Linked DNA regions of Rubrivirga marina. The protein of the gene in region 1 binds, or shares a complex with, the protein of each later gene. Links are inferred from orthologs where the notes say so. Each region holds a gene or a part of one and is shown on either strand. Other genes may lie near its edges.

The links.
Region 2: the proteins of dnaB (region 1) and dnaG are in contact, whole or in part, in a crystal structure (PDB 2R6A), measured with the Geobacillus stearothermophilus proteins. The link is inferred for Rubrivirga marina from one-to-one orthologs. Residues at the interface, in WP_033016901.1 of Geobacillus stearothermophilus: Ser13, Glu15, Ala16, Gln18, Glu91, Leu92, Asp94, Ala95, Val96, Pro97, Thr98, Ala99, Ala100, Asn101, Tyr104, Tyr105, Ile108; in WP_049624496.1 of Geobacillus stearothermophilus: Lys456, Leu457, Leu458, Pro459, Ala460, Asn463, Ala464, Leu467, Leu535, Leu536, Ile537, Ala538, Gln544, Glu545, Asp548, Tyr549, His552.

Annotation. Positions count from the first base shown.
Region 1 is NZ_MQWD01000001.1:1,206,736-1,214,632, forward strand. The notes cover bases 1,939-4,937. They hold dnaB (replicative DNA helicase), read right to left. Parts: upstream 4,240-4,937; coding sequence 2,638-4,239; downstream 1,939-2,637. Other genes in these bases: BSZ37_RS05015 (hypothetical protein), read left to right, coding at 1,969-2,514; BSZ37_RS22325 (uracil-DNA glycosylase), read right to left, coding at 4,284-4,937. Outside these bases: BSZ37_RS05000 (PIG-L deacetylase family protein), read left to right, coding at 1-577; BSZ37_RS05005 (class I SAM-dependent DNA methyltransferase), read left to right, coding at 570-1,178; BSZ37_RS05010 (VOC family protein), read right to left, coding at 1,162-1,656; more of BSZ37_RS22325, read right to left, coding at 4,938-5,249; BSZ37_RS05030 (response regulator transcription factor), read right to left, coding at 5,412-6,053; BSZ37_RS05035 (ATP-binding protein), read right to left, coding at 6,164-7,897. UniProt on the Escherichia coli protein: The main replicative DNA helicase, it participates in initiation and elongation during chromosome replication. Travels ahead of the DNA replisome, separating dsDNA into templates for DNA synthesis.
Region 2 is NZ_MQWD01000001.1:3,242,868-3,249,698, reverse strand. What follows is about bases 2,435-5,336. They hold dnaG (DNA primase), read left to right. Parts: upstream 2,435-2,896; coding sequence 2,897-4,777; downstream 4,778-5,336. Other genes in these bases: ppk1 (polyphosphate kinase 1), read left to right, coding at 5,016-5,336; BSZ37_RS13735 (MOSC domain-containing protein), read left to right, coding at 2,435-2,874. Also shown: egtD (L-histidine N(alpha)-methyltransferase), read right to left, coding at 1-829; ergothioneine biosynthesis protein EgtB, read right to left, coding at 826-2,154; BSZ37_RS22080 (hypothetical protein), read right to left, coding at 2,159-2,317; more of BSZ37_RS13735, read left to right, coding at 2,374-2,434; more of ppk1, read left to right, coding at 5,337-6,831. UniProt on the Escherichia coli protein: RNA polymerase that catalyzes the synthesis of short RNA molecules used as primers for DNA polymerase during DNA replication.

The sequences.
Region 1 (7,897 bases):
GCATCCGAACTCGGCCGCGTACCCCGCCGAGAGGCTCCGCGCGCTCCGCGAGGCCGAGGCCCGGTCCGCCGTCGCCGCGCTCGGCCTCGACGCCGACGCCGTCACGTTCCTCCGCCACCCCGACTGCGGCCTGCCGGACGAAGGGACGCCGGCGTTCGACGAGGCGGCCCGTGAGCTGGCCGAGGTCCTCGACGGCGTGGAGACCGTCCTCGTCCCGTGGCGGCGCGACCCGCATTGCGACCACGTCGGGACGTGGGCGCTCGCGTGCGCGGCGGCGGCGCAGATGGACGAGCCCCCGCGCTGGATCGAGTACCCCGTCTGGGCGTGGGCCGCGGCGGAGACCGACGCGGCACCCCAGGACGGCGAGGCCGAGGCGTGGCGGCTCGACGTGACGGCCGTCCTCGCCCGGAAGCGCGAGGCCATCGCCGCCCACCGCTCCCAGATGACGGCGCTCATCGACGACGACCCCGACGGGTTCATGCTCGACGGCGAGACGCTGGCCCACTTCGAGCGGCCATGGGAGCTGTTCCTCGAGACACGCCGGCCGTGGCGCGCGCCCCCCTCCGGACATGCCTAACCCCCCGCCCACGAGGGCGCACCGGACGGCGTCGGGGTCCATCGACCCGGCCTACTTCGAGCGGCTCTACCGGGCCGAGGCCGACCCGTGGGCCTACGCGACGAGCCCCTACGAGACGGCGAAGTACGCGGCCACGCTCGCCGCGCTGCCGCGGGACCGTTACGCCTCAGCCCTGGAGGTCGGCTGCTCCATCGGCGTGCTGACCGAGCGGCTCGCCCCGCGGTGCGGCCGGCTCCTCGCCGTCGACGTGTCGGAGGCGGCGCTCGCGCGGGCGCGACGGCGGTGCGCGCGGCTCGGGCACGTGGCGTTCGAGCGGCGGGCGCTCCCGTCCGAGGCGCCCGCCGGTCCCTTCGACCTCGCGGTCGTGAGCGAGGTCGGCTACTACCTCGCCCCGGTCGACTGGGCCGAGGCCCTGGACCGGCTGGCGGTCAGCGTCGGGGCGGGCGGCCACCTCGTCCTCGTCCACTGGACCGGCGAGACGGACTACCCGCAGACGGCCGACGCCGTCCACGGAGCGGCCCGGGACCACGCCGCGTGGGAGGGCCACTGGTGCCACCGGGAGGAGGCCTATCGGGTCGACGTGCTCACGCGGGCGGCGTAGCCTCGGCGAGGAGCGCGCGCACGTCGAGCGGGCCCGTCGTCATCGCCAGGGCGCCGTCGGCATCGCGCGGCCACTCCGCCTCGGGGCGGTCGCGGTAGAGCTCGACGCCGTTGCCGTCGGGGTCGCGGAGGTAGAGCGCCTCGCTGACGCCGTGGTCCGAGGCCCCGTCGAGCGGCCAGTTGGCGACGACGAGTCGGCGGAGCGCGTCGGCGAGCGTCGCGCGGTCGGGGTAGAGGATGGCGACGTGGTAGAGGCCCGTCGCGCCGCGCGGCGGGGGCGATCCGCCCCGACTCTCCCACGTGTTGAGCCCGATGTGGTGGTGGTAGCCGCCGGCCGAGACGAACGCGGCCTGCGTCCCGTAGCGCTGCGTGACCTCGAACCCGAGGACGTCGCGGTAGAAGGCGAGCGCGCGGTCGAGGTCGGCCACCTTGAGGTGGACGTGCCCGATGCCGACGCGCGAGTCGATGGGAGCGTTCATGCGTGCGGGGACGAGGGGAGAAGGGGGGCTCTTACGCCGTCGGCCTCGACGCCGAGGCGGACGAGGCTCGGGCTGCGGACCGGCGTCGGCCTCCGGGGTCGGGACGGCGACCTGGCCACGGGCCTCGACGGCCCGGGCGCCCCAGGCCCGCACCGTCGGCGCGGCGAGCGGGAGAAGACGTCGCCCCTGAGCCTCCGCAGAAGGCCGGGTCCCTTGGATCACGTCCCCCCGGACCATGCCCCCCCGTCCGATCCTCTTGCGGAGGAAGGGGCACGGGTCTTTCTGCCCGAGTAGTCACCAACCCATGTCCCCATGCGACACCACGTTCTCCCTCTGATCGCCGCCACCCTGACGCTCGCCGCCTGCGACGCCGTCGGCCCCGCGTCCGCGCCCTCCAAGGCAGGCTCTTCACCGGACACCCAGGCGTCGGCCGCGACGCCGTCGGCCCTCTCCGCAGTACGGCGTGCGACGGCCGCGTACCATCGCGTCGACGAGGCCGTCGCCGACGGCTGGGGCGCCGTCGTCATCAGCGAGTGCGTCGCCCACCCCGAGCTCGGCGGCATGGGCCACCACTACGTCAACCTCGGTCTGATGGACGGCGAGCTGGACCCCGTCCAGCCCGAGGTCCTGCTCTACGAGCCGACCAAGAACGGCCGCCTCCAGCTGGTCGGCGTCGAGTATGTCGTCCCGTTCGGCGTCGTGCCGGAGACCGGCCCGGCGCCCGAGCTGTTCGGCCAGACGTTCCACCCGAGCGCCGGCGCCGGCGGGTGGGCCCTCCACGCCTGGGTGTGGCGCCACAACCCGGCCGGCCTGTTCGCCGACTTCAACCCGACCGTGTCCTGCGACGACGCGTCCTGACCCGACTCCCAGCCACGACCTCGTCGGGACGGCACGGCCGCGCCGGCTCGGGGCTTCGGCCTCGGGCCGGCGCGTGTGTCGAGCCCCTCCGCCTCGGTGAGCCCGTCGCCGAGGCGGGCGGGGCTAGAACGGGGCGTCGGTGGCCGGCGGCGGGAGCGGCGGCGGCGCGTCGTAGCCGCCCCCGTAGCCGTCGCCGCCTCCGAGCTCGCCGCCCGGCGGCGGGTAGTCGTCGTAGCCGCCCGACGTGTCGGAGGCCACGTAGCTCGTGAGGTTCTCGAACCGGGCGTACTGGTTGACGAAGGCCACCTTCACGTCGCCGATCGGGCCGTTCCGCTGCTTCCCGATGAGGAGCTCGCCGAGCCCCTCCGTCGAGTTGCCGTTCTCGTCGACCGTGATCCCGTACCGCTCGGCGCGGTAGATGAACATGACCACGTCGGCGTCCTGCTCGATCGAGCCCGACTCGCGAAGGTCGCTCAGCTGCGGCCGCTTGTCTCCACCACGCGTCTCGACCGCACGAGAGAGCTGCGAGAGCGCGATGACGGGCACGTCGAGCTCCTTCGCCAGCCCCTTCAGGGACCGCGAGATCTGGGCGATCTCCTGCTCGCGGTTGCTGCCCTTCGTCTGGGCCGTCCCGTGCATGAGCTGGAGGTAGTCGACGATGACGAGGCCGATCCCGTGCTCGGCCTTCAGGCGCCGGCACTTGGCCCGGAGCTCGAGGATGCCGAGGCCGGGCGTGTCGTCGATGAAGATGTTGGCCGCCGAGAGGCGGCCGGCGGCGCGGGCCAGCTTGGGCCAGTCGTCGTCGTGGAGCCGGCCCGTCCGCGCGCGCTGGGCGTCGACGCGGGCCTCGGACGTGAGGAGGCGCTGGGCGAGCTGCTGCGCGCTCATCTCGAGCGAGAAGTAGGCCACGCCGGCCGGCTTCTCCGGGTGGAGCGCCGCGTTCCGCGTGATGGCGAGCGAGAACGCCGTCTTGCCCATCGACGGCCGCGCCGCCACGATCACCATGTCGGACGGCTGCCAGCCGCCGGTCATGGCGTCGAGGGCCGTGAACCCCGACGGGACGCCCGTGATGCCGCCCTCGCGCCCGTGGATCGACTCGAGGTGCTGCATCGTCTGGTGCACCACCGAGTTCATGTCGACGGCGCCCTTCCGCAGCTGCGACTCCGAGATCTGAAAGATCTCGCGCTCGGCGTTGTCGAGGAGGTCGAACGCGTCGGTCGTCGGGTCGAAGGCCTGGCCGACGACGCCGGTCATCGTCGTGATGAGCTTCCGGAGGAGGCTCTTCTCCGCGATGATCCGGGCGTGGTACTCGACGTTGGCCGCCGACGCGACGCGCGTGGTCAGCTCGGTGAGGTAGTACCCCCCGATCTGGTCGTAGTCGCCGCGGCGCTTGAGCTCCTCCGTGAGCGTGATGAGGTCGACGGGGTTTCCGCGCTCGAAGAGGGCCTCGATGCCCTCGAAGATCCGCTGGTGCTTCGGCTCGTAGAACGCGTCGGAGGGGAGGATCTCGATGGCCTTCGGGATCGCCTCGCGCTCGATGAGCATGGCGCCGAGGACCGACTGCTCGACCTCGGTGGCCTGGGGCGGCATCCGCCCGGCCTGCTGCTGCATCGGCAGCACGTTGAGCGGCCGCCGCCGCCCGCCCGCCATCTTCTCGATGGGGACGCCCGGCATGTCCTCGTCGATGCGGAGGGGGCGCTGCTGGAACTCGTCGGGGTCGGCCATGGGGGGCGAGGCGGTCCGCCTCGGGCGCGAGGCGAGGGAGTCGGCTAAGCGCCGCTCGTGATCTGGTCGTAGCGGGTGCGGAGGAGCTTGACGTCCTCCCACGTGGGCCGCTTCCACTGGGGGTTGCGGAGGAGCGCTGCCGGATGGTACGTGACCATCAGCGGGAGCCCGTAGAAATCGTTGAACTTGCCCCGCAGCGACGCCAGCGACGACTTCTTGCCGAGGAGCCCGTTGCCGGCGCTCTTCCCCACCGCCAGGATCACCTTCGGGCGGACGAGCGCGATCTGCTTGTAGAGGACCGGGATGTGGGCCTCGACCTCCTCGGGGAGCGGGTCGCGGTTGTTCGGCGGCCGGCTCTTGAGGATGTTCGTGATGTAGACCTCCTCGCGCTGGAAGTGGACGGCCTCCAGGATCTTGTTGAGGAGCTGGCCCGCGCGCCCCACGAACGGCTCGCCGGTCCGGTCCTCGTCGGCCCCCGGCGCCTCGCCGACGATCATGAGGTCGGCGTCGGGGTCGCCGGTGCCGAGGACGGGGTTGATCCGGTCGCGGTCGATGGGGACCAGCTCGTTGGCCGCGAGCCACGCGCGGACGTCGCCGAGCGAGTCCATGCCGTGGAGCGGGTGGCCCTCGGGGATGAGCGCTTCGATCCGCTCGTAAGGCGAGAGCGTCTCGTCGAGGCTGGGGTCGGGGAGGTCGCCGAAGAGGTCGGGCACGTCGTCGTCGGGAAGGTCTTCGGCGTCTACGGCCGCGGGCGCGGGGGGCTCCGCCTCGGCACGACGCTCAGGGGAGTCGGCCGGAGCGGCGGGCGCCGGCTCGGCCAGCGGCTCGGTCGGGCGCCCCGCCAAGGCGGGCGGGGCGGCCTCCGGTTCGGCGATCCGGCCGGCCTCGATCGCCGTCTTCGCATCCGCACCGCCGAGGTAGCGGACCGGGCCGGCGAGCCGGCGCTGGAGGGCGAGCAGGGCGCGCGCCTCGCGCAGGACGTCGGCGAGGGCGGGGGCGGCGTCGGCCACGCGGGTGTCTGGGGGGAGCGTCAAGGTAGGGGGCGCCGCCGGAGGCCCGCAACGTCGGTGTGCACACCGTGGATAACGGTGTGGACAACTGCCGCTCGGGTGAAGCCGCGGCGGAGGGGTTCGGGCGCCGCGCGAGGTCCCGGCGTCCAGGTCCGCAGGCCCTCAGACCAGCCGCTCGCGGAGCGCCTTCGCCACGACCTCGCCCCGCGTGTGGACGTGGAGCTTGCCGTACACATTCCGCACGTGGCCGTCGACGGTGTGCGGGCTGAGGCAGAGGGCCTCGGCGATCTGGCGCTTCGTCTGGCCGGCCACGAGGTGCTGGAGGATCTCCGTCTCGCGCTCCGAGAGGCCGTAGTCGGGTGGCGGCGCGGCGAGCGACGTGAACAGCGTCAGCACGCGGCGGGCGATCTGGGCGTCCATCGCCGCCCCGCCGGCCCGGACCTCGTCGACGGCCGCGAGGATGGCCTCGGGCGTCGCTGTTTTCAAGAGGTACCCCGACGCGCCGGCGCAGACGGCCTGGAAGATGGTGTCGGTGTCCTGGTGGACCGTCAGCATGACGACGGGGACGGCCGGCGCTCGGGCCTGGAACACGCGGGCGCCCTCGACGCCGCCCATCCCTGGCAGCCCGATATCCATGAGCACGGCGTCCGGCAGCGCCCCCGCGTCGAGCGCCGCGAGGGCCTCCTCGCACGACGGGAACGCCGACGCCACGTGCGGCGGCGCCGCGTCGATCACGTCGGCGATGGTCTCGCGGTAGAGCGCGTTGTCCTCGACGAGCCAGACATGGACGATCGGTTCTGGCACGGGAGCGGGGACGGACAGGAGGCACGGTGTCTCCGCCGTGTCCTCCTGAGCGGAGCCGCTCGCTCAGGAGGACACGGTAGGGAGGGCGCGCGCGGAAGGACGACGTCGGACTAAGAAAGGGCCCCGTCGCCGCCCGGGGCCCGGCGCGTTCGCGCCGTTCCGGCCCTGCCCGCCTCGGCGTCCGCGCGGGGCACGTGGAGGTAGACGCGCGTGCCGGCGCCCGGCCGGCTGTCGACCGTGAGCGTCCCGCCGAGCTGGCCGGCGCGCTCGCGGAGACTGGAGAGGCCGTGTCCGGACCGTGCGTCCGTCGGGTCGAACCCGCGGCCGTCGTCCTCGACCGTCAGCGCGAGCGCGTCGGGCGACGCGTCGAGGCGCACGCGGACGGTCGCGGCGTCGGCGTGGCGGGCGACGTTGTGGAGCGCCTCCTTCGTCACGAGCAGGAGGTGGCGGCGGACTTCCATGTCCAGTGGAAGGTCATCCTCCGTTGGCGCCTCGACGGTCCAGGCCACGCCCGGCAGGAGAGAGCTCGCCGTGTCGCGGAGCCGCTCGGCGAGGTCGCGGAGCCGGTCCGATGACGGGTCGATGGCCCAGACGATGTCGCGGAGGTCGTCGACGAGCGTCCGGGCCGAGGCGCTGAGCCGGTCGAGACGGGAGCGGTCGGTCTCGGGCAGCGCGTCGTTGCGGCGGACGAGGTCGCTGAGGACGGCCATCGACGAGAGGCTCGCGCCGATGTCGTCGTGGAGGTCGCCGGCGATGCGGAGGCGTGTGTGGGCGACTTCGAGCTCGCGCGCGCTGAGCTCGCGGAGGAGGCGGAGCCGCTCGGCCGCGCGGTCGTGGCGCCGGCCAAGTTCTGCCAGCAGCGCGAGGTGGTCCTCCGTCAGCTTCGCACCGCTGAGGCGCCGCCCGAGGCGGGCCGTGCCGGCGTCGCCGAGCGGCACGTGGGCGGCCTCGACGAGCGACGCGTCGAGGCTGACGCCCTCGGTCGAGCGGACGTCGAGGACGCCGGGACGGGCCACGATCTCGGGCGTCGCGTCGGGGCCGACCGTGCAGCCGTCGAGGTCGAGGCCGTCGCGGATCGTCTCGGCGAGCGCCGCGCGGAGGGCGTCGTCGGTCTGCGCCGTCTCGACACGCGCATCGAACGCCGCCAGCGTCGCCCGCCGCGCCCGCTCGTGGCGGTTGAACACGCGGTCGATCGACGCGAACAGCCGCCGCTGGACGGGGACGAGAAGCGCGAAGAGGGCGGCGGCGAGGGCGATGGCGGCCGGCGTCGGGAGCGAGCCGGGCGCCCGGCCGAGCGCGTGCACCAGCCCCCCCGCGAGCGCGGCGTAGGCGACCACGAGGAGCACGACCGTCGCGCCGTAGGCCAGCCCCGGCGTCACGAACCGGTCGATCCCGAACAGCCCCTCCCGCGTGACCGCGATCCCGATGCCGACAGGGATGAGGAGGTAGCTCATCCCGACGAGCGCGTTGACGGTCCCCATGCTCCCGAAGACCGGGAGGCCAGCCGCGCCCGGGAGCTCCCACAGGAGGAGGTCAAGCGTGGTGTAGGCCGCGACGGCCGCGAGCACCCACGCCGCCTTCTGGCGCGTCCGCTGCGTCGGCGCGCGGGCGAACTGGACGACGCACAAGACGAGGACGAGGGCGGCGACCGCCCCCGCGCGGAGGTAGAGCCACGCCTCGGGCACGGATCCGGAGCCGACCGTCCCCACGAGGAGGGACCCGACGACGGCGCCCGCGACGACGTAGACCGCCACGATCGCCCTCCGCCCCCCGATCCGCCGCGGGAACGACAGCAGCCAGTGGAGGCTGAACGCCTGGAAGAGCCCCGTCACGACGACGTCCCA
Region 2 (6,831 bases), 2.0 Mb from region 1 along the record:
TGAAGCGCTCCCCCAGCACGGTCAGCGTCTGGTCTACCAAGGACCGGAGGTGCATCTCCACCCGCGGCGGGTCGTCGTCGAGGCGGACCTCGTGCGCCCACGCGTCGAGATCGGCGTCCCCGTCGAGTTCGCGGTTGATGCGGCGGAGTACGTTCAGGTTGAACTCGGCCGTGACGCCCTCGGGGTCGTCGTAGGCACGGCGGAGGACGTCCTCGTCCTTCCACTGGTCGACGCCAATGAGGAGCGCGCCGTCGGGCCCGGCCACCTCGGCGACGTGGCGGAGGAAGTCGCGCGCCTCCGGCTGGGTAAAGTTGCCGACCGTCGAGCCGGGGAAGAACACGACGACGCGGGAGGTCTCGGACGGGAGCTCCGGGAGGTCGAAGGCCCGCGTGTAGTCGGCCGCGACGGGGAGGACCGGAAGCCCGGGGTAGGCTTCTCGGAGCGACACGGCGGTCTGTTCCAGGAACGCCGCCGAGATGTCGATGGGGACGTAGGCCGCGAGCGTCCGGCGCGCGTGGAGGGCGTCGAGAAGGATGCGCGTCTTCTCGCTCGACCCGCTCCCGTATTCGACCAGCGCCGCGTTTTTGCCGATGGCCTCGACCATCTCGTCGGCGTGGTCGAGCAGGATCTGGCGCTCGGTCCGGGTGGGGTAGTAGGCGTCGAGCCGCGTGATGGCGTCGAAGAGGCGCGAGCCGCGCTCGTCGTAGAAGTACTTGGCCGGTATCGCGCGGGGCCGCTCGGCGAGGCCCGCCAGCACGTCCCGGCCGAAGGCCGAGGCGGGCGCGTCCGTCTCCAGTTCGGGCTCCTCCGGCAGGGACGGCGGCGTCACGAGCGGGCGAGGCGGAGGCCGGTGAACTGCCACGTTGCGTCGGGGGGGAAGAAGTTGCGGTAGGTCGGGCGGATGTGGCTCCGGCTCGTGGCGACGCTCCCGCCGCGGAGCACGAACTGGTTCGCCATGAACTTGCCGTTGTACTCTCCGAGGGCGCCCTCGACGGGCTTGTAGCCAGGGTAGGGCGTGTACTGGCTGTGCGTCCACTGCCACACCTCGCCGTACATCTGGCGGAGCGCGGGGCTCTCGGCGGGCGTCCCGTCGCCACCGACCGGCACGGCCGGGGTGGGGTGGAAGCGGCCGGCGTCGGCGAAGGGGCCGGGGGCGTCACCGGTGCCGTCCCAGACCGTCCGAGCGGCGACCTCCCACTCGAACTCGCTCGGCAGCCGGGCGCCGGCCCAGCGGGCGAACGCGTCGGCCTCGAAGCAGCTGAGGTGGGAGACCGGCTCGTTCGGGTCGACCGGCTTCATCCCCGACAGCGTGAACACGGAGTAGCCGGTCGGCGAGGCCTCGTCGCGTTCCCAGTAGAACGGCTCGGTCCACTCGTTCTCGACGCGCGACGCCCAGCCGAGCGACAGCCACAGCGGCGTGTCGTCGTAGCCGCCGTCGGCCATGAACGCGAGGTACTCCCCGCACGTCACGAGGCGGTCGGCGATCTCGAAGGCCTCCACGAACTGGCGGTGCCGCGGGCGCTCGTTATCGAAGTGGAACCGCCCGCGGCTCGTGGTCGCGTCCTGCGACTCGAACCCGACCTCGTGGAGCCCTGCCTCGAAAGGGCGCCACCCGAGAGGACCGGGGTCGACCGACGGCACGTCGACGGGCTCACGGAATGCCGGCCGCAGCGGGTTGACGGCGAACACGTGCTTGAGGTCGGTCAGCATCAGCTCCTGGTGCTGCTGCTCGTGGTGGAGCCCGACTTCGATCACGTCGGCCACCTCGGGCCGGTCCGCCTCGGCGAAGCCGTCGAGGAACTCAGCCATCGCCTCATCGACGTGGCGACGGTAGGCGAACACCTCCTCGACCGTCGGGCGCGAGAGGTAGCCGCGCTGGGCGCGGCAATGGCGCTCGCCGGCCTGGACGTAGTAGCTGTTGAAGAGGAACGGGTAGCGCTCGTCGTAGAGTTGGTAGCCGTCGGCGAACGGCGTGAGAACGAAGGTCTCCCAGAACCACGTCGTGTGGGCGAGGTGCCACTTGGTGGGGGAGACGTCCTCCATCGACTGGACGACGAAGTCCTCGGTAGCGAGACCGTCGCAGAGCGACTCGGTAAAGGCGCGGACCTCGGCGAATCGGGCGCCGAGGTCGGTGGCGGTGGCGGCGAGGGGCACGGCGCTAGTCGGTGGGGGAGACGTCGGTGTCGCCGTCGTCGTCACGGACGTCCGTGTCGTCGTCGGCCCGGCCCTGCGGCGTGGGCGGGATTTCCTGGTCTACCTGAGTGATGTCGTCGTCGGTCGGCTCGGCGTCCTGGGGGGAGGTGGGCGTTTCGGACATGGGACCTGGGAGAGGGGAGGGCGTTGACCGACGAGCCCTCGCCCCCGTTCCGTCCCATGCCTGGTGGTCTCCTTGACATTTATCTGGCCCCGGCTGCGGGCGCCCCCGTCCGCCGCGTCGGCCGCGCCGAGGCGGTCGCAGGGCGCGGGCTGGAAGGCGATCGGTATGCCGCCGGCGAGGGGTCGTTCAGCCGCTGGCCCGGCAAGGGGCGCGACGTGACGCTCATCGCCGCCGAGGCCATCGAGGCGGCCGAGGCCGAGTTCGGCGTCGCGATCGCCGAGGGCCAGCACCGCCGCAACCTCGTCGTCGAGGGCGTGCCGCTCGACGACCTCCGCGGGGTCCCCTTCGCCATCGGCGGCGCGCGGTTCGAAGGCGTCCGCCTGTGCGCGCCGTGCAAGTACCTCGTCCGCGTGACGGGGCAGGACCGGATCTTCGACGCGCTCGTCCGGCGCGGCGGCCTCCGCGCCTCGGTGGTGTCGTCGGGGACCCTCGCGGTGGGCGACGCCGTCACGTGGGACCCCGCCGACGTCGCGCGCCGCCCGACGCTCCCGGGGTAAACTGCCGGCCCCCGCCACGCCCATGCCCGGAATCCCAGACGCCACCATCGACGAGGTCCGCGCGGCCTCCGACCTCGTTGACGTCGTGAGCGACCGCGTGCGCCTCAAAAAGCAGGGCCAGCGGTTCATGGGCCTCTGCCCGTTCCACAACGAGAAGTCCCCGTCGTTCTCGGTCGACCCGTCGCAGAACCTGTACTACTGCTTTGGCTGCCGGCGCGGTGGCGACGTGTTCAAGTTCGTGGAGGAGATCGAGGGCGTCGGGTTCCTGGACGCCGTCCGGCTCTTGGCCGACCGAGCGGGCATCGAGATCCGGGAGGAGGGCACGAGCCCGGAGGCCGACCGCCGCGGCGCGATGCACGCCGCGCTCCGGTTTGCGGCGGGCTACTTCTACACGACGCTCGGGACGCCGGACGGTGAGCGCGGCGTCGAGTACCTCCGCAAGCGGGGGTTCTCGAAGGACGCCGTCCGCGAGTTCGGCATCGGCGTCGCGACGCCCGCCTGGGACGGCCTCGTCCGCACGGCCACCGAGGCGGGGTACAAGCCGGAGGTTCTGGAGGCCGTCGGGCTGGCGAAGGAGCGGAATGGCGGCGGCCACTACGACGTGTTCCGCGACCGGCTCATGTTCCCGATCCTGTCGCCCATCGGGAAGGTGCTCGGCTTCGGCGGGCGGATCCTACCGGACACCCAGACGGGCAGCGACGACTACACGCCGGCCAAGTACGTCAACTCGCCCGAGACCGAGGTCTACCACAAGTCCCGCGTGCTGTACGGGATGAAGCAGGCCAAGCGGTCGATCCGGACGGAGCGCGAGGCCGTTGTGGTCGAGGGCTACGCCGATGTGGTGTCGCTGTGGGACGCCGGCGTCCGCAACGTCGTCGCCGCCAGCGGCACGGCGCTGACGCCGCAGCAGATGGACCTCCTGAAGAAGCTCGACGTCCAGCGCCTCGTTCTGCTCTTCGACGCCGACGCGGCGGGGCAGGGCGCCGCACGGAAGGGGGTCGACGTCGCCCTCGACGCTGGCCTGGCGCCGTACGCCGTCTCGCTGCCGGACGGCGCCGACCCCGACTCGTTCGTCCGCCAGTTCGGCGCCGACGCGTTCCGGGGCATCCTCCGCGACGAGCGGCTGGACTTCGTCGAGTTCCTCGTGCTGCAGGCCCGCCAGTCCGGCGCGCTCGCCACGCCCGAGGGCAAGAGCGACGCCGTCCGCGAGGTGCTCCGCACGATCAAGCGGCTCGGCGACCCGATCCAGTCGGGTGAGTACCTCCGCCGCGCCGCCGCGCTCCTCGACGTCTACGAGACCGACCTCCGCCGCCAGTTCGAGGGACAGGCCCCGCCTCGGTTGCGCCCTCGGCCCGAGCCTGAGACCGCGGAGTTCCAGGAGAGCACGCCGCCCCCTCTTCCGGAGCTCCGACCGGAGGAGGAGTCCTTGATCCGGCTCATGCTCGAACACGGCACGCCGATGGTCGAGCACGTCCTCACCCGGATGGGCGTCGACGAGTTCACGCCCGGGGCGCCGCGGGAGATCGTCCAGGCCCTGATCGCCCAGTTCGAGGCCGGCGCCATCGACGCGGGCCCGTTCGTTCGCGGCGAGCACGGCGAGTCCGCGCGTGTGCTCGTCGCCGAGGCCCTCGCCGAGCGGCACGGCCTCAGCACCGACAACTGGAAGGCGAAGGTCGGGACGACCGTCAAGGGGCGGGACAGCGCGCCGTTCGAGACCGCGACGTCGTCGATGCGGCTCCTCAAGCTCGATCGCGTCCAAGAGGCGATCACGGCGACGATGGCGGAGATCCAGTCGCGCGAGCGGGCCGGCGAGGACATCGCCGACCTCCAGGCCCAGGTGAACGAACTGAACGCGCTGCGGAGGACGATCGACCGAGGCGAGTTCATGGAGTGGGAGGGCTGACCCGGCCCGACGGCCTCCCGAGGCAGGGGCCTCCGCGCGGGGCGCCGAGGATCGGGTCGGCCTCGGTCTGAACGAGCAGGGCGACGCGAGCGGCGAGATCGGCGAGGGCCGGTCGGATCGGTTGGCCTCCCGGCCAGATCGGGCCCGGACAACGGAACGACGCTTCCGCGAGGACTCCGCCCGCCTCGGGAGCGCGGGGACGGCTCGCCCGTTCTACCTTGCCGCCCCCCCCAGACCCATGGCCGACGAACCCACCGCCGAGACGACGCCGACGCCCGGCGACGGCCTCCCCGACCTGCCCGCCGCAACGCCTGAGGCCGACGCGGACGACGCGGCGCCTGCCCTCGAGACCGCTGCCGTGCCCCCGGAGCCGACGCTCGACCAGGAGCTCGCGCTCGCCGTGGAGCCCGTCGAGGTGCCCGACGGCGCCCCGCTCGACCACCCCGCGCTCTATTTCAACCGCGAGCTGAGCTGGATCGACTTCAACTGGCGCGTCTTTTTTCAGGCCCTCGACGAGCGGGTGCCGCTGCTGGAGCGCGTCCGGTTCGTGGCGATCACGGCCAACAACCTCGACGAGTTTTACCGCAAGCGAATCGGGGGTCTCAAGCGCCAGCTCGGCGCTGGCGTCCGCGCGCTCTCGCCCGACGGGCGGACGCCGCGCGAGCAGCTCGAGCTCACGACGGCCGCCGTGCTCGATATGCAGGCCGAGCTCTCGCGCGTGTGGGAGGACGAGCTCCGCCCCGAACTGGCCGCCGCCGGCGTCGTCGTCCGCGAGTACGACAGCCTGGAGGACGACGAGCAGGCCGAGCTCGACCGGGTCTTCCGCGGCACCATCTTCCCGATCCTCACGCCGCTCGCGGTCGACTCGGGCCACCCGTTCCCGTTCATCTCGAACCTGTCGCTGTCGCTGGCGGTCACGCTCCGCCACCCGACGCGCGGGACCGAGCACTTCGCCCGACTGAAGGTCCCCACGGGCCGCGCTCGGTTCATGCCCGTCGACGGGTCCGAGGGCGAGTTCGTGGCCATCGAGGACCTGATCGCCAACAACGCCGAGGAGCTCTTCCGCGGCATGGACGTCGAGGGCGTCTACGCCTTCCGCGTCACGCGCAACGCGAGCGTCGACCGGAGCGAGGAGGAGGCCGACGACCTCCTGTCGATGATCTCCGAGGAGCTCCGCGAGCGGAAGTTCTCCGAGGTCGTCCGCCTCGAGGTCGAGGCCGAGATGCCCGACCGCGTCCGCGAGCTGCTCCGCCGCGAGCTCAACCTCACCGAGCCCGAGGACGTCGTCGAGGTCGACGGCCTGCTCGACCTCGCCGGCCTCGAGGCCCTCTACAAGGTCGACCGGTCCGACCTGAAGGATCTCCCGTGGGAGCCCGTCGTCCCGATCCGTCTGCGCCACATGGTGATGGAGGACGACGACGACATGTTCTCCGTCATCCGGAAGGGCGATCTGCTCGTCCACCACCCGTACGAGAGCTTCGCCGCCTCGACCCAGCGGTTCATCGAGGAGGCCGCCGAGGACCCCCGCGTCCTCGCCATCAAGCTGACGCTCTACCGGACCAGTCAGGACAGTCCCATCGTTCGGTCCCTCATCCGAGCGGCCGAGGCGGGCAAACAGGTCGCGGCTCTCGTCGAGCTCAAGGCCCGGTTCGACGAGGAGAACAACATCGAGTGGGCGCAGCGGCTGGAGCGGACGGGGGCGCACGTCGCGTACGGCCTCGTCGGCCTGAAGACGCACGCCAAGACGACGCTCATCGTCCGCGAGGAGCCCGGCGGGCTCCGCACGTACTGCCACCTCGGCACGGGCAACTACAACCCCACGACGGCCCGCTTCTACACCGACTTCGGCCTGTTCACGTGCCGCGAGGACATCGGCGAGGACCTCGTCGGCCTGTTCCACTTCCTGACCGGCTACGCGCCGGAGCAGGAGTACCAGACGCTGGCGGTCGCTCCTCGCGACCTCCGCTCCCGGTTCGTGTCCCTCATCCGCCGCGAGGTGGCCCACGCGAAGGCCGGGCGCAAGGCGCGGATCATCGCCAAGATGAACGCGCTCG